DNA from 3 places in the Shewanella oneidensis MR-1 genome. Region 3 is predicted to be linked to each of the others. Evidence: predicted binding sites of a transcription regulator. Region 3 holds the regulator's gene; each other region holds the start of a gene.
The links. The regulator sigma-54, encoded in region 3, starts transcription at its own class of promoters, with help from an activator protein. The targets are predictions, from matches to a motif close to GTTGGCACGNNNNTNGNNT.
Positions count from the first base shown of each region.

Region 1: flgF (flagellar basal-body rod protein FlgF) is a predicted target of sigma-54. The motif match lies at 3,760-3,778, and genes of this name have one in related genera.
Region 2: SO_RS15200 (FlgO family outer membrane protein) is a predicted target of sigma-54. The motif match lies at 1,236-1,254, and genes of this name have one in related genera.

Region 1 covers NC_004347.2:3,381,749-3,386,968, forward strand. The annotation lists gene flgJ (flagellar assembly peptidoglycan hydrolase FlgJ) at 1-373, opposite strand, end outside; gene SO_RS15130 (flagellar basal body P-ring protein FlgI) at 391-1,482, opposite strand; gene flgH (flagellar basal body L-ring protein FlgH) at 1,494-2,168, opposite strand; gene flgG (flagellar basal-body rod protein FlgG) at 2,181-2,969, opposite strand; gene flgF (flagellar basal-body rod protein FlgF) at 2,980-3,723, opposite strand; gene flgE (flagellar hook protein FlgE) at 3,896-5,220, opposite strand, start outside.
Region 2 covers NC_004347.2:3,389,794-3,395,013, reverse strand. The annotation lists gene SO_RS15205 (flagellar assembly protein FlgT) at 1-1,094, opposite strand, end outside; gene SO_RS15200 (FlgO family outer membrane protein) at 1,368-2,000, shown strand; gene SO_RS15195 (LPP20 family lipoprotein) at 1,997-2,446, shown strand; gene SO_RS15190 (flagella synthesis protein FlgN) at 2,564-2,989, opposite strand; gene flgM (flagellar biosynthesis anti-sigma factor FlgM) at 2,999-3,319, opposite strand; gene flgA (flagellar basal body P-ring formation chaperone FlgA) at 3,395-4,102, opposite strand; gene SO_RS15175 (chemotaxis protein CheV) at 4,308-5,220, shown strand, end outside.
Region 3 covers NC_004347.2:4,099,031-4,104,250, reverse strand. The annotation lists gene ptsN (PTS IIA-like nitrogen regulatory protein PtsN) at 1-344, opposite strand, end outside; gene hpf (ribosome hibernation promoting factor) at 347-634, opposite strand; gene SO_RS18440 (RNA polymerase factor sigma-54) at 663-2,138, opposite strand; gene lptB (LPS export ABC transporter ATP-binding protein) at 2,245-2,976, opposite strand; gene lptA (lipopolysaccharide transport periplasmic protein LptA) at 2,973-3,524, opposite strand; gene lptC (LPS export ABC transporter periplasmic protein LptC) at 3,511-4,071, opposite strand; gene kdsC (3-deoxy-manno-octulosonate-8-phosphatase KdsC) at 4,068-4,619, opposite strand; gene SO_RS18415 (KpsF/GutQ family sugar-phosphate isomerase) at 4,619-5,220, opposite strand, start outside.

The sequences.
Region 1 (5,220 bases), 720 kb from region 3:
TAGCGTCATGTTCCAATTTCATGCCACCGTCATTACGCAGCACAGATGCCGGTGTAAACGGGCTAGACTCAGGTGATAACTGCTGCACCATCATGTCCGCCAGTCCCAATACGCCTTTATCCGATAAATCGACGGATAACTGCTGATCCCGCATCTGCTCATAAAACTTGGTGTATTGGCTATTGAGAGGACTATCGGACTCGAACACCGCATTTGCGTCACGCATGCTCTTCATTAGCATTTGCACAAAAACGCCTTCAAATTGTTGGGCGACTTTTTTCAAGGCGCCCTTTTCATCTTTCTGAGCCTGGGCACGCAGGTTATCCAGCCCGCCCAGATCAAGAAAATGTGATGAACTTGAAAGCTTTTCCATGATTTTCCCGACAGAAATTAGATGATGATAAGTTCACCATGCAAAGCTCCTGCCACTTTTAACGCTTCCAGAATTGCAAGCACATCTGAAGGCGCTGCACCCACTAAGTTTACGGCGCGCACTAATTCATCTAAGGTCGTGCCTGGATTAAACATAAACATCCGGCGATCACTTTCGGTAGCATTAATCGTGCTATTACTGGTCACTGTTGTTTGACCATTGGCTAGCGCATTTGGCTGAGACACCTGAGTCGCTTCGGCGATAGTCACAGTCAAACCACCATGAGTCACTGCCGCAGGCAATAACTTGACATTCTGCCCCACCACAATCGTGCCCGTACGCGAATTCACAATCACTTTGGCGGACTCCTCAGCAGGTTCCACCTCAATGTTTTCTAGCGTGGCTAAAAAGGATACCCGTTGAGATACATCCCTTGGTGCACTGACCTGAATCGACGTTGCATCCAATGGACGCGCCATATCAGGACCGAGCAGATCATTAATCGCATCGGCCATCCGCTGCGCGGTCGAAAAATCCGAGCGACGTAAGTTAAACGTCAAATAATCGCCAGTGGAAAACGGCGTTGCCACACTGCGTTCAACAATGGCGCCATTAGGAATGCGGCCAACGGTGGGTGTGTTTTGAATCACTTTAGAGCCATCCAAACCATCGGCACTAAAACCACTTACGACTAAGCTGCCCTGGGCAATTGCATACACATTACCGTCAACCCCTTTAAGGAAAGTTTGCAGTAAGGTTCCACCACGTAAGCTTTTTGCCTCACCCAAGCTTGAAACGGTCACATCTAATTCTTGACCCGGCTTGATAAAGGCAGGCATATCAGCATGCACAGCGACCACCGCCACGTTTTTGATTTTGGGTCTAAAATTTTCAGGCAAATTGATGCCGAAATTTTTTAGCATAGTGGTGAAAGTTTGCTCGGTGTAATTGGTTTTCTCCCCTGTACCCGGTAACCCCACTACCAAGCCGTAACCAATTAACTGGTTATTGCGCACCCCTTGCACATTGGCAATATCTTTAATGCGTTCTGCCTGGCTGGGCATAGAAAACGCCAACATAAAAACGGCAAAAATGAGTTTACATTTCATGATATGACTCCTTAGAAGGGCCACCAGTCGCTCATAAAGAACTGGCTTAACCAGCCCACTTTTTGCGCTTCGGCGAAAGTACCAGTACCGCTATATTGAATACGCGCATTGGCCATACGGGTTGAATCGATTGTGTTATCTGGCTTGATATCTTGCGAGCGCACAATACCGGTCACGCGGATAAACTCATCACCATTGTTGATTGAAATCCACTTTTCACCGCGCACGACTAAGTTACCGTTATTGAGCACTTGCATAATATTGGCGGAGATACTGCCATCTAAGCTATTGCTTTGATCTGCATCGGATTCGCGCTTAGTATTCATGCTATCTTTGTAGCGTAGGTCGAGGGGGATACCGCCTAAAGACAGATTACTGCCACCCGCATAAACCGGATCGAGCGTCATATCAGAGCCTTTTTTGATCTGATTACCAGCACTTTTTTTAGCTTGGGTCGCTTCTTTTAGTACGATAGTGATAATGTCGCCGACTTTATGGGCGCGAATATCCGAATAAAGACTGGCCGCTTGACTATCTTGGTAAATGGACCCTGTGGCCGCAATCTTGGTTGGTGGCGCTTCGGGGTAAACAGGAGCATAGAAGGGATCATCCGCAATCGGCTTCTTTGGGGTTGAACTACATGCCGTCAGCAAGAGCGCAGCGGCCAATAGTAAATATCTAGCCATGATCATGTGCCTCTATAAATTCTGATTCACATAAGCCAGCATCTGATCGACCGCCGAAATGACTTTGGAGTTCATCTCATAAATCCGCTGACTTTCAATAAGGTTAACCAGCTCTTCGGTCACGTTCACGTTAGAGGTTTCTAACGCACCTTGACGAATCGCCCCCATACCATCCAGAGATGCAGTACCTTGGATCGGTGTACCGCTGGCACCGGTTTCGGTGTACAGGTTTTGTCCCATAGGATCTAAACCCGATGGGTTAATAAAGTCGGTCATACTGAGCTGACCCACGACTTGGTTTTCTGCCGCGCCCGGTGTTTTTACCGAGACTTCACCTTCGGCTGATACTGTAATACTGGTCGCATCTTCCGGAATCGTGATCGGTGGTTGCAACACATAGCCCGAACCCGGCGTTACAATTTGCCCAGTATCATCTAAGGTAAATTGACCATTACGAGTATAAGCTGTAGTGCCATCGGGTAACTGGATTTCGAAAAAACCAGGGCCTTCAATCATCAGATCGAGCGAGTTATCCGTGGTCAGCATATTGCCTTGGGTAAACATTTTTTGAGTGGCTACCACTTTGGTACCCGCACCAATGTTTAAACCGTTTGGCAACTTAGTGTTAGAGGCGCTAATGCCCCCTGCTTGGTTAACCGTTTGATATAACAAATCTTCAAATACCGCGCGGCTCTTTTTGTAGCCTACGGTGCTGGCGTTTGCGACGTTGTTTGAAATCACCGAAATATCAGTTTGCTGTGCGTCTAAGCCAGTTTTACTAATCCATAACGCTGGATGCATAATTTATCTCCTAACTAATCCGCATGAGTGAAGATGAAGCGCGATCATTTTCTTCCGCGGTTTTCATCATCTTGACTTGCAATTCAAATTGTCGCTGTAGGTCAATTAAAGACACCATCTCATCCACGGAATTGACGTTACTGCCCTCTACAGCACCACTTTCAACAGACACACTGGGATCGGCTGGGGCAGGATCACCTGACACCAAACGGAATAACCCATCCTCGCCACGCATCATTTGTGCGTTGCCGGGGTTAACCAGCTTTAACCGTCCAACCTCTTCGACGACTTCCGTCGTCGCACCTTGAGGCCGAACAGAGATAATCCCGTCCTGAGAAATCGTGACCTTTTCAATCGGCAGCGGTAATACAATCGGCCCCGCATCACCCATTACCGGATTTCCACGGTCGTTATGCAATAAACCCGTTGAGTCAAAGCTTAAACTACCGGAACGGGTATAGGCCTCGCTACCATCCTGTGCTTGCACAGCGAACCAACCATCACCTTTAATGGCAACGTCAAGATCGCGTCCAGTGCTTTTAATCGGGCCTGAACGAAAATTGGCGGAGGGGGTTTCAACCATGGCAAACACCCTTGTAGGCAATCCTTCACCAAAGGCTTGCATCGATCTGGCTTGTGCCATATCAGACTTAAATCCGTCGGTATTGGCGTTAGCTAAGTTGTTGGCACGCAATGCCAACTCATTCATATTTTGCTTAGCACCGCTCATGGATATATAGAGGAATTTGTCCACAGACTGCTCCGTCAAATTTTCAACATGACAATAGCAAAGCAAGCATCATGCCAATAAAACAAGCAGCTAATTGACTGATAAATTAGAAATGTTTAATAAGAAAGTGAAGGCATTACAGAAAGAGGCTAAGTGTTGCCGTAAGCGGCAACACTTAGAAGAGGGATAAATCAACTTAACGAATTTGCAGTACCGTTTGTTGCAGCGTGTTATTCACTTCCAATGTACGTGAGTTGGCTTGGAAATTACGTTGGGCTGAAATCAAATCCACCAGCTCGGTCGTCAAGTCGATGTTAGATTGCTCTAACGCCGAAGAACTGAGACTACCAAAGGTGCCACTATTAGGCTCACCAGCCAAGGCTGGACCTGACGATAAACTCGCCTTCCATGAAGTATTACCCACTTGCGTCAAACCTTGTTCGTTCGCAAAGCGTACTAAAGCAACACGGGCTAATGGCACTGTTGAACCATTGGAGTAACTCGCAGTGATCAAACCATCTTCACCGATTTCGACATTGGTTAAACGTCCAACGGTGGTGCCATCCTGTGACAATTCTGTGGCGGCAAAGGGAGCAGAGTATTGCGTTGGCGCATTGAACTTGATATTTACGGCTTGGGTGCCATCGGCACCAGGACCTAAAACACCAGCACCACCTACCCCTAACGCTTCCGTGGTAACTACTGCAGGATCACTCCCTGTATACACACCGACAGAGTTAAACTTCAGAACCGATCCCTTCCAGCCACCAGTGGTTTGAGCTGTACCAGTTGCATCGGGAGTACCATCACCATTGGTGTCTGTCTGATAGGTTCCTGCGGGACCTGATACATCGACTTGCTTGCCATCAATGGCATAGTAGGCAACCCAGTTGTTTTCACCATTGTAAGAGCCGTTGTTTGGCTTCACAAAATAGGTAGTCATAATATGTGGCTCACCCAATGAGTCATAAATCGTCATGGATGTAACGCTGTTATAGGTTTTGGAGTCTAAAGGATCAAAAGCAGCAGGGTCGAGTGAACCTTCTTTTGCATTGAGGTTCATCTGCAAAGTCACGTTTTCAGTCTGAACAGGGCTACCCGCGGTATCAGGAATTTGCACAGGTTTAGCCGTAGTCAAACTGACAGAAGTGGAGTTACCATCTTTATCCACTGGGAAGGTCTGCAAAAAATTACCTGCAGAGTCAACCATATAATTATTTTTATCGACTTTAAATGCACCAGCACGGGTAAACTGATGATCCAATGTACCGATCTCAGACGCTGTCACAAAAAAACCACCACCTTTAATCGCCAAATCCAACGAGTTATTAGTCAACTGCAGACTGCCTTGGTGGAATTGCTGCGCCACTTGGCTTGTTGCCACCCCGCCACCCACAGCCGTTTTTGAGTTTGAGAAAATTGAATTAGCGTAAACATCCGCAAATTCAGCGCGCGATTCTTTAAAGCCAATGGTATTCGCATTCGCAATGTTGTTCGCCGTAGTGTTCAAATCTTTCTGCG
Region 2 (5,220 bases), 710 kb from region 3:
CTCACTTGTTCAATTTGTACTGTTGCTCGGCTTTTGGTAGCAATGGCGCGCATTTCATTGAGTCTATCCGGTAAATTGCGTTGTAACACCACTTGAAACTTATCACTAACACGGATCCCATGTTTACGACCTAAGTTGAGGATAATTCTGTCACCTTGACGGCTGACGACTTGTCCAAGTAGTGGCCTGCAGTTGAGTGTTTTATCAATATCTCGGGTCGCTTCTTGTATAAGTTGACTGATATTTCTGCCATAGGATGAGCGCCAGAATCTATCACTATTAGGGGCTACAATAGCTTGTTCCTCAAATTCCCAACGGGCCGAGGTGCTGTAGGTTTTGCTCCACACTTCTTCACCGCTGATCCCATGATAAAGGCTGAGTTTTATTTGAAACTGCCTTTGTGGCGCTTCGTCCCACCATCCCATAAAGGTGGCTTGTACTGGCTCTGTCGAAATATCAATAATTTGCGGTAGTAAAATATATTGGCTATCGGTAATTTCACTTAGCCAACTCGGAAGCCGATAACCGCGAACATCTACCAGTTCTTGTGCGATATCGAGCCTTTCTTTGGCATGGGTATGGCTAAATCCTGTCGATGAGTAACCATCGATACTATTACCGAGTTTTTCGGAGATAACTTCTTCAAAACCTGATAATTGGCCGTAGCGTAATTGTGCTCGGTCTTTTATTTGCGCTTGGGGAATCAGAATCGCTGCTTTTAATTGACCCGCTGGGCATTGTTGGGTTGGGTCGTCATTGAGGTCGAGTCTAAGCGAAACATAAATTTTATTTCCCTGAATGCGTTCGTTGACGAGTTGAATACTGATTGCTTGGGCATAACGATTAATGGCAAAGCTGTTTTGTGTCAGATTGCCGTTAATGGTTTGTTGTTCACTGGAAATTTGGATCCCTGTACTGAGGGTGGCATAGCTCACCGCTTGATTGATGGCTTCTTCCCTCGCTTGGGCAATGTTGCCGTTGGTGATGATCGCTTCACCACTGGCTTCGACCCATTCAGCGTGCACTTGATTGGCCTGAAGTATTGCCAGCACTAGGCTGCTAATTATGAGCAAGTTCTTTTTGAGTATGTTCATCAATGAGCCCTTACGTAAGTTGTGCCAATCAGTGAGTCAGTTTAATGGCAGTTTTATAGGCTCTAAAAGCAAGTTCCGTGCCTGATTTATGAGATATCCCAAACAACTTGAAGTTGCTGAATAGGTATATAGGGTAAAGTTATTGGCACAGCTGTCGATAATCAGGTGAGTTAGTTGGGCCTGTTTTTTGACTTGGTCTAATAATTGCAATCTTTTTGACAAAGATCGCGGCTCGCTTTGAGGCGCATTGATATCGATAATGAGGTTACTTCCATGCTAAAGCGTGCGTTCATTCCCCTAGCTCTTTTGGTGCTGGTTGGGTGTGCGACCAAACCCGTTGCTCCGCCAAAACCTAGCTTAGTTGATGGCAATGGTTTGCCGCCGACGGCGGTGATTAACCATTTGGCACAACGTATCGTGACTGAGTTAGTCAAGCAAAATGATGCATTGCGTCCTGATCAACCCATTGTCGTTACCACACCTGTGTTAGTGGGTGATATGAGCAGTACCAATGCGGTTGCGCTGCAATTGCAGCAGGGACTCATGGCATCTTTGCACAGTTTTCAATTTAATGTGGTGGAGTTAAATCTTGGTGATGGACTTCGTGTCACAGGCGATGGCGATTTTATTTTGACGCGTGATTGGCAAAAACTATCTACTAACTTGCCTGTCGATCATATTGTGGTCTCCACAATGAGTCCGACAACCAATGGTTTGGCGATTAATACTCGAATTGTAACGTTAAGCAATAATCGAGTGGTCTCTGCTTCGCAAACTTTTGTCACACAAAAAGAATTGAGCAATTATATGCAGCCCTCTGAGCAAATAATCTCTCACGATGGGATTTTATATCGCCAGTCGGCCCCCGGCATGAACGAAGTGCGTGTGTTAGGAGATGAAAAATGAAACGCTACCTTTTAGTTATCGCGGCGCTTCTACTTACTGGTTGTGCCGCTAAAGATAAGTATGTGGAATGGGAGGATGTGCCTCCAACAAGCTTCCCTAAGCTGACGGCTATCGGTTATGCACCTTTGGCGACGCAACCTGCCAAAGAGCAATCCCAAAGAGTCTTGATGGCGATGCAGGCGTCTAAAATTGTGGCTTACCGTGAACTGGCCGAACAAGTATATGGACAAAAGATCACCGCTAACAGCAGTGTCAGTGATTGGATGCTCACAGATGACAATGTTAAGGCTTCTGTTACAGGGGTGATCCGCGGTGCAAGAGTTGTAAAAAGCTATCCCGCAGGTGAGCACTATGTTACTGAGTTAGAACTCGATTTTTCTAAAGTATGGCAAATTTATCAACAGCAGAGTCGCCCACAAAGAATTAAAGAAGTCACTTACTTTTAAGTGATGGCTCAGATCTAGTCTGAACTAATACATCTGAACTCATACAGGCTATCAATAACAAAAACCGCGCTAATTTAGCGCGGTTTTTGTTTCTAACCCGTTTGGATTGATAACGCTTTAAGCTTTTAAATCATTGCCTAAGCTTGAAAAGGTCGATGTTTTGCCTTTATCGTTATACGTCAGCGTGGTGGCATTTCGACTCGCCTGCAAGGCCTGAGCAAAGCGGTTTAGGCTAGCAAGATTCATTTCTATCAAACTGGCATTTTGTGCGTTGAGATCTTTACACTCGATGAGTGCTTCTTTGACCACAGCCATTTTAGCCGACAATTCTGCTTGCTCAGTGAGCAACGATTTATCACTGTGATTGGCAAGAAAGTCATCATTTGCCTTTAGAGCTTGTAAGCATTTAGATTTTTGGTCAGCCAGCGATAAAAGCAAATCGGCGTTCTGGTCAACCAAAGCGCCTTTTTCTTTAAGGATAATTTGTTTAAGAACAGCCAAATGGGCGTGTTGTTGATCTACCAGTTTAGCTATTTCAGTCATAGTTACTCTTTAATTAAGCTCGTTTAATTCTGCTTCAAAGTTGGCGATATTGGCGGCCAACTTTTCGGGATCAATTTTGTAGCGACCTTCTGCAATCGCTTGTTTGATTTCAGCTACTTTCTTTTGGTCGACTTCTGGGAGACTTGCCATTTTAGTGTGAGCTCCTTGTAACTGTTGAGCTTGAGCTGTAATGACAAAAGAATCACCCTTTTGTTGAGTCGATTTAGCCGCTACCTGAGATGATTGCTCGCTTTCGCTGCTCTGTTTAGTGCTGTTTGAACGGACTTGTGCAGCCGTTCCGGCGTTAAATTTGCTAATATCAATTGCCATTTTAGGCTCCAGCGTCATGTATACGGGATTTCTTAACTGGGGTATCGGCAGCTCATCAAAAAGCTTTAGCCTATTTTACATTCTAACTTCTACTTCGCCAATGGCCGTGACTGTGGCATCTAGCTCTTTGTTAGAGCTACTATTTTTGACTCGGATTTGGTCGCCAATATTACCATCTTGTAGCGCTTCTCCCACCGTTTTTAATACAAAATTACTTGAACGTACATAAATCGACACAGCATCATTTTTACAGACAAAGCAAAGGTTGTTAGCAAAAATAGGATTATTTTTCGCAACTCGGCGCTTAACGCGTACGCCTGAAAGCTGATTGATATCGCTAAATTGCATACCGCGCAAACTATTTTGGTCAACGTAGCGGATTTCAACTTGTGTTGGGCTGATTAATTCACCAGGTGCTAAGGGTTCTGTTGCTACAACAACAGGGAAAAGAATATCCACTCGAACAGAGATAAAAATTTGCCATGGATAGGCTAAATCGGGTGTATTACAACTGACTTTAACTGTGTTATTGCGTCTAATTTCACGATCCGATGCCAGTTCGACTTTTATCGGCGACGCGCATTGCGCCGGTAGCATTCGTTGATCGACCGTTTGTGGATTAATGTCGACTTTCGCATTTGCAGGTACTGAAATCTTTTCATTAATAAGGGCTTTAGCTAATTCGGATATCGCCGATACGCTAGGTACCACTGTTTCAGCATTGGCTGCCGTGGAAATAAAAAGTACGAAAATTCTAAAAAAGTGGACTAAATTTACTTTCATAATGAAGAGACTAGCTTGTAACGCCAGAATGCACCTATACTTTTATCAAGCGTGAAACTGTTCAATGCTTCTTTCTAGGAGATCTGGTGTCAGAAGTTTGACTTAGTTTCAACTATGTTTATCGATAACAAGACGTAAGCAATTAATATGCCTATACTCAAACGAGTTTTAGGGCCGTACATAAACAGAACAACAAGGCAGAGTTATGTCGAGTATTCTTGATTCAGTCAACAAACGCACCCAACTCGTAGGTCAAAACCGACTAGAACTGTTGCTATTTAAGTTAAACGGTCGTCAACGGTTTGGGATAAACGTATTTAAAGTGAAAGAAGTTTTGCAATGCCCACCGTTAACGACATTGCCTAAACTGAATCCTTACGTCAAAGGTGTTGCTCATATTCGCGGTACCACTATTTCTGTGATCGATCTGAGTGCTGCAACTGGAGGGCGTCCGCTAGCGAGCACTGAAAATTGCTTTATCATCATTTCGGAATATAACCGTAGTGTGCAAGGTTTCCTTGTCAGTTCTGTGGAACGTATTATCAACATGAACTGGGAAGCCATTATGCCACCACCACAAGGTGCTGGCCGTTATTCTTATTTAACCGCGGTTACCGAGATAGAAGGTGAATTGGTCGAAATTCTGGATGTTGAAAAGATTTTAGATGAAATCTCTCCAGTAAAAACGGCTATTAGTGAAGAGGTCAACCAACAGCTCACCATTGATAGAACCCAGCATTACCATATTATGGTCATTGATGACTCTGCGGTAGCTCGTAAACAGATTATCCGTTCGCTAGAGTCGTTAAATCTACAAATTGATACGGCAAAAGATGGCCGAGAGGCGCTTGATAAACTCAAGGCAATTGCAAGCGAAATGAATAATGTCGCTGATGAGATCCCGTTAATTATCTCCGATATTGAGATGCCAGAAATGGATGGTTACACCTTAACAGCTGAGATCCGCGATGATCCTAAGCTGAAAAATATTAAGGTGGTACTGCATACTTCATTAAGTGGAGTCTTTAACCAAGCCATGGTACAAAAGGTCGGGGCCAATGACTTTATCGCAAAATTCAACCCTGATGAATTAGCTGCGGCAGTGAACAAGCATTTAA
Region 3 (5,220 bases):
GTGCTTAAGTGCTGCTGACATTGATTGGCAGGCACGAGTAGCGCAAATAAAATATCGACAGGTTGTTTATCGATAGCATCAAAGGCTATCGGCTCCTCACATTTTATCAATATCGCTATGGGTTGTGTTATATCGGTTAATCGACCATGTGGAATGGCGATACCGTTACCTATACCTGTGCTACCCATCTTTTCGCGCGCCACAAGGCTTTCGAAGATCGCTTGAGATGATAGGGTGGGGTACTGGGCAGCGGCTAAGTCGCTGATAAGTTCCAGTACCTTTTTCTTACTGCCTGGAGTGGCGCAGGTTGTGCACTCCGGCCGCAGTATGGTACGAAGTTCCATTGCTAGTGTTTTGTTAACTTCTCTTTGTGTTTAATAACCTGACGATCAAGTTTATCAATCAGGACGTCTATGGCAGCATACATATCTGCATGCTCTGAAGTCGCGAAGACTTCACCACCGGTGAGGTTGATTCTCGCTTCGGCAATTTGTTGCATTTTTTCAACATTGAGCACAACGTGCACATTATTGATCTGTTCGAAATGACGTTCAAGTTTTGAAAACTTTTCCTCAACATATGCCCGTAACGATTCAGTAATCTCGATATGGTGTCCACTTAGGTGTATTTGCATAGAAACGTCCTCCGATATCCATAATAGGCTATAAACTTTTACGCTGATTGGAAGGGGGAATAAGCATCGCTTCTCGATACTTCGCAATGGTTCTGCGCGCAACGTTAATTCCCTGTTCTGCCAGAAGTTGAGCCATCTTGCTGTCGCTCAATGGTTTTTTCTGGTTTTCCGCTGCAACCAGTTTCTTAATGAAAGCCCTGATTGCCGTGGATGAGCACTCACCGCCATCATCTGTCCCGACGTGGCTTGAGAAGAAGTATTTTAGTTCAAAAAGTCCTTTTGGGGTATGCATGTATTTTTGAGTGGTCACCCGTGAAATGGTGGACTCATGCATTTCTACCGCTTCGGCGATATCGTTTAGGACCATGGGTTTCATGGCTTCTTCACCGTATTCGAAGAAACCTTGTTGGTATTGCACTATGCAGTTTGCCACCTTGAGCAGTGTTTCGTTGCGGCTTTCAAGGCTTTTGATAAACCATTTGGCTTCCTGCAAATGGCCACGAATAAATTGGCTGTCTGCTTGATTTTTTGAACTACGAGCCATTGCTGCATATTGCTGATTGACATTGATTTTGGGCATGCAATCGGGGTTAAGCTCAACGACCCAGCGGCCATTTTTTTTCGAAACTGAGACATCTGGGACCACATATTCTTCATCGACTGCAGTGATGAGTAAGCCAGGACGAGGATTCAAGGTTTGGATAAGCGCAATGCTATCCCTTAACTCGTCTTCTTTGAGTTTGGTCTTACGCATTAACAGTCTAAAGTCGCGGGCAGCGATCAGATCAAGATGATCTTTGATCAACATGCGGGCATTTTCGAGATGCGGAGTATCAGGAGAAAAATGGGATAGCTGGATCAGTAAACATTCGCTTAAATCCCTTGCCGCAACGCCAACGGGATCGAAGTGTTGAATACGTTTAAGTACCGCTTCAACTTCATCCAGTTCTATCTCGGGGTTGCCCATGGCTTCGAGAATATCTTCAGTGCTTTGAGTGAGATAGCCTTGATCATCTATGGCATCAATAATGGCAGTGGCTATGGCTAAGTCAGTTTCTGAGAATGGTGTGAGGTTTTTTTGCCATTCTAAATGTTCGTATAGCCCCTCGCTGGTTTCCCCTTGGAACGGCATATCATCTTCACGGCTAGCGCCCGAGCCAGAATTGGGCGATGCGGTAAAGACTTCATCCCAAGTGGTGTCCATGGGGAGCTCTTCGGGCAGGGATTCTTTGGTCAGTGACTCGGCAATATCCACGGTGGAGTTGTCTTGCTCCTGTGGCTGGGCGCTGGTTTCACTAAAATCGGTATCAGCGAGATCTTGTTTACGTTCGCTAGGCGCATCGAATTGCTCCTCTTCCAGCTCGAGAAGAGGATTAGAGTCTAAGGCTTGCTGGATCTCTTGCTGCAGTTCTAATGACGACAATTGCAACAGACGAATGGCCTGCTGTAGTTGTGGCGTCATGGTTAACTGTTGACCCAGTTTGAGCTGGAGTGACGCTTTCATGTTACCGCTGATCCCTACGTTATTATTGTGAGTTTAGGTCGCTTGATATCATACTGATGGCGCTTTGCGCTGCCAAATTCAAGGCTGATTAGCTCAGTTTTAGTAACTATAGCCTGAATTGTTCACCTAAGTACACAGCCCTAACTTGCTGATTGTCTAAGATCTCTGCAGGAGTTCCTTCGGCGATAAGACTGCCGTGACTGACAATGTAAGCATGTTCACAGACATCTAAGGTCTCGCGCACATTGTGGTCAGTAATCAATACTCCAAGACCTCGACTTTTGAGTTGCTCGATAATTTTCTTGATATCGATAACCGAGATTGGATCAACGCCCGCAAAGGGTTCATCGAGCAAAATAAACTTTGGGTTAGCCGCTAATGCGCGGGCAATTTCGACACGACGACGTTCGCCGCCCGATAAGGACATGCCTTGGCTGTCACGAATATGGGTGATATGGAACTCTTCTAATAGCTGCTCTAGTGCTTCTTCGCGCTGGTCGCTATTGAGTTCTTTACGGGTTTGCAGTACCGCCATGATATTGTCGTGCACGGTTAATTTGCGAAAGATACTGGCTTCCTGTGGCAGGTAACCAATACCTTTGCGAGCACGCAGATGCATAGGGTCGGCAGTTAAATCATCATCGTCGATAAAGATATGACCTTTATCGCTTTTTACTAAGCCCACTACCATGTAAAAGGTGGTAGTTTTACCTGCGCCGTTTGGGCCAAGCAGGCCAACAACTTGACCCGTTTTAACCGTGAGGCTGACATCTTTAACAACCTGACGGCTTTTATAACTCTTGGCCAGATTCTGTGCTTTTAAGGTGATTTGGGTCATTTAGAGTCCTGTTTTTTCACAGGTTTATCCGCAGGTGCGTTTTTCAGTTCTTCCTGATAGTTATCAGGTTGAATAATGGTAATCACACGATCGTCACCATTGCCGGTACTTTCGGCGATCAGTTTTTGCTGAATGATATTGTAACGAATTAGATTGCCTGTGACTTGGCTACCCGCTTGGTCAAGGGTGGCGGTGCCTGTTAGCGTCAAGGTCCTCGTGGCCATTTCATAGCGAATTTCTTTGGCGCTAGCAGATGCTGGGCGGCCATCGTCGAGGATCTGGCTATAGGTTGCTGGATTACCTGTCGCCACTAGAATCTTGCTGTTTTCGCCTTCGGCTGAAAATGCACGGAGTTGATCCGCATTGATTTTGATTGAACCTTGTACGACTTCAACTGGGCCGAAGAAAATGATCTGATTGTTTTTAATATCAGCAGTTTGGCTGACCGCTTTAATCTTAACTTCTTGCTGTAAGTCACCGACTTTGGCGAAGGTGCTCATGCTTGTCATGAGCATTAGGCTGGCAAGTAATATGTTATTTTGCTTCATAGGTTCCTACTACCTGACTGGTCAATTGCACTTCCTGCGCGTTAAGGTCGGCATAAAGGCCTTGCCCTTGAATATTAAAATCTTTCCCTGTGACGTAAATGATGCGGTCAGAGGTCATTATCATAGTGTTGAGATCGAGTTCTAAAAAACTGGTGGACAAGGTTTGTATCGGTTCACCTGGGTTGATGGCATCGATAATAACATTATTTTCTAATACAACCTTGCCAGTTTCTTTGTTGAGCCGACCAAGATCTGCTCGGATCTGCCATTTTGCTTTACCTTGGTCGGGATAGACAAGATAGACTGGTTGAGTAAAGTCGGTTTGATTTTTCAGCTCATAGTGTTCCATGTGCTTTGCCGTCACCCGACTATTGACTTGCCCTTGCTCGTTAAACTCGATACTGCGCAGATCTTCGATAATGTAATCGGGTCTGTCAGAGTTGTTCAAGCTGTCATCCGTATCGCCACCGCGTTTTTGCTGCACTTGCCAATACAGCACCAGCGCAGTACCAAAAAAGGCGATAATGGCGAGGGTCACACGACTCATATGCTCATCCCATGGGCTGAGGTGAATTTGTTTTGACTCAGTAATAGCAGATCCGTCAGCTCCCTGAGCGCGCCATGGCCGCCATTTAACTGAGTTACAAAATGGGCATGTTGGCGTACATAGGGATGACCATCGGCGACGCAGACGGCTAGGCCGACCACATTCATCACCGGCAGATCAACAATATCGTCACCGATATAGGCGACTTCTTCCGCGGTGACATTGTAGATCGATAGCAGTTCTTCATAGGGAACAAATTTATTATCCACGCCCTGATAAATATGGGTGACCCCAAGGGCAGTCATGCGGTTTTCAACAATTCTTGATTGGCGGCCAGTAATCACGGCAAGATGAAAACCGCTGGTCAATAGTGAACGTACACCATAACCATCGCGGGTGTGGAAGGCTTTTAATTCTTCACCCGAGTTGCTCAAATAAATGCGGCCGTCAGAGAATACTCCATCCACATCGCAGATCAGCAGTTTAATTTTTTGGGCACGTTGCCACACATCGTCGCTGACGGGGCCGTAAAATCCTTGCTGTGGCATTAAATGACTCCCGCTTTAACCATATCGAGCATATTGAGTGCGCCGACAGGATGATTTTCTTTATCTATCACTATTAGGCCGTTGATATTTCTAGAGTCCATCACTTGCAGCGCCTGCGCTGCTAATACGTTTTCAGTAATAGTGACACAGTTTCGCGTCATCACATCGGCGATCGGTGTGGTGCGCAGGTTGACTTGGGCATCGATGACGCGGCGTAAGTCGCCATCGGTAAAAATACCCACGAGTTTGTTTTGCTCATCGATAATCGCGGTCATGCCGAGGCCTTTTTTGGAGATTTCATACAGGGCATCGGTAATGCAGATATCGTGTTTGACCAGCGGTAAGTCATCGCCGCAGTGCATCACATTACTGACTTTTAACAGTAGTTTACGACCCAAGGCGCCGCCTGGGTGAGACATAGCGAAATCGTCTCGGGTGAAGCCTTTAGCTTGCAGCAGTGCAATCGCCATCGCATCACCCATCACTAAGGTTGCGGTGGTGCTTGACGTGGGGGCGAGCCCGAGCGGGCAGGCTTCTTCTGGTACTTCAATGCATAAATGAATTTTGGCCAAACGTGCCATAGTGGACTCAGGTTTGCCCG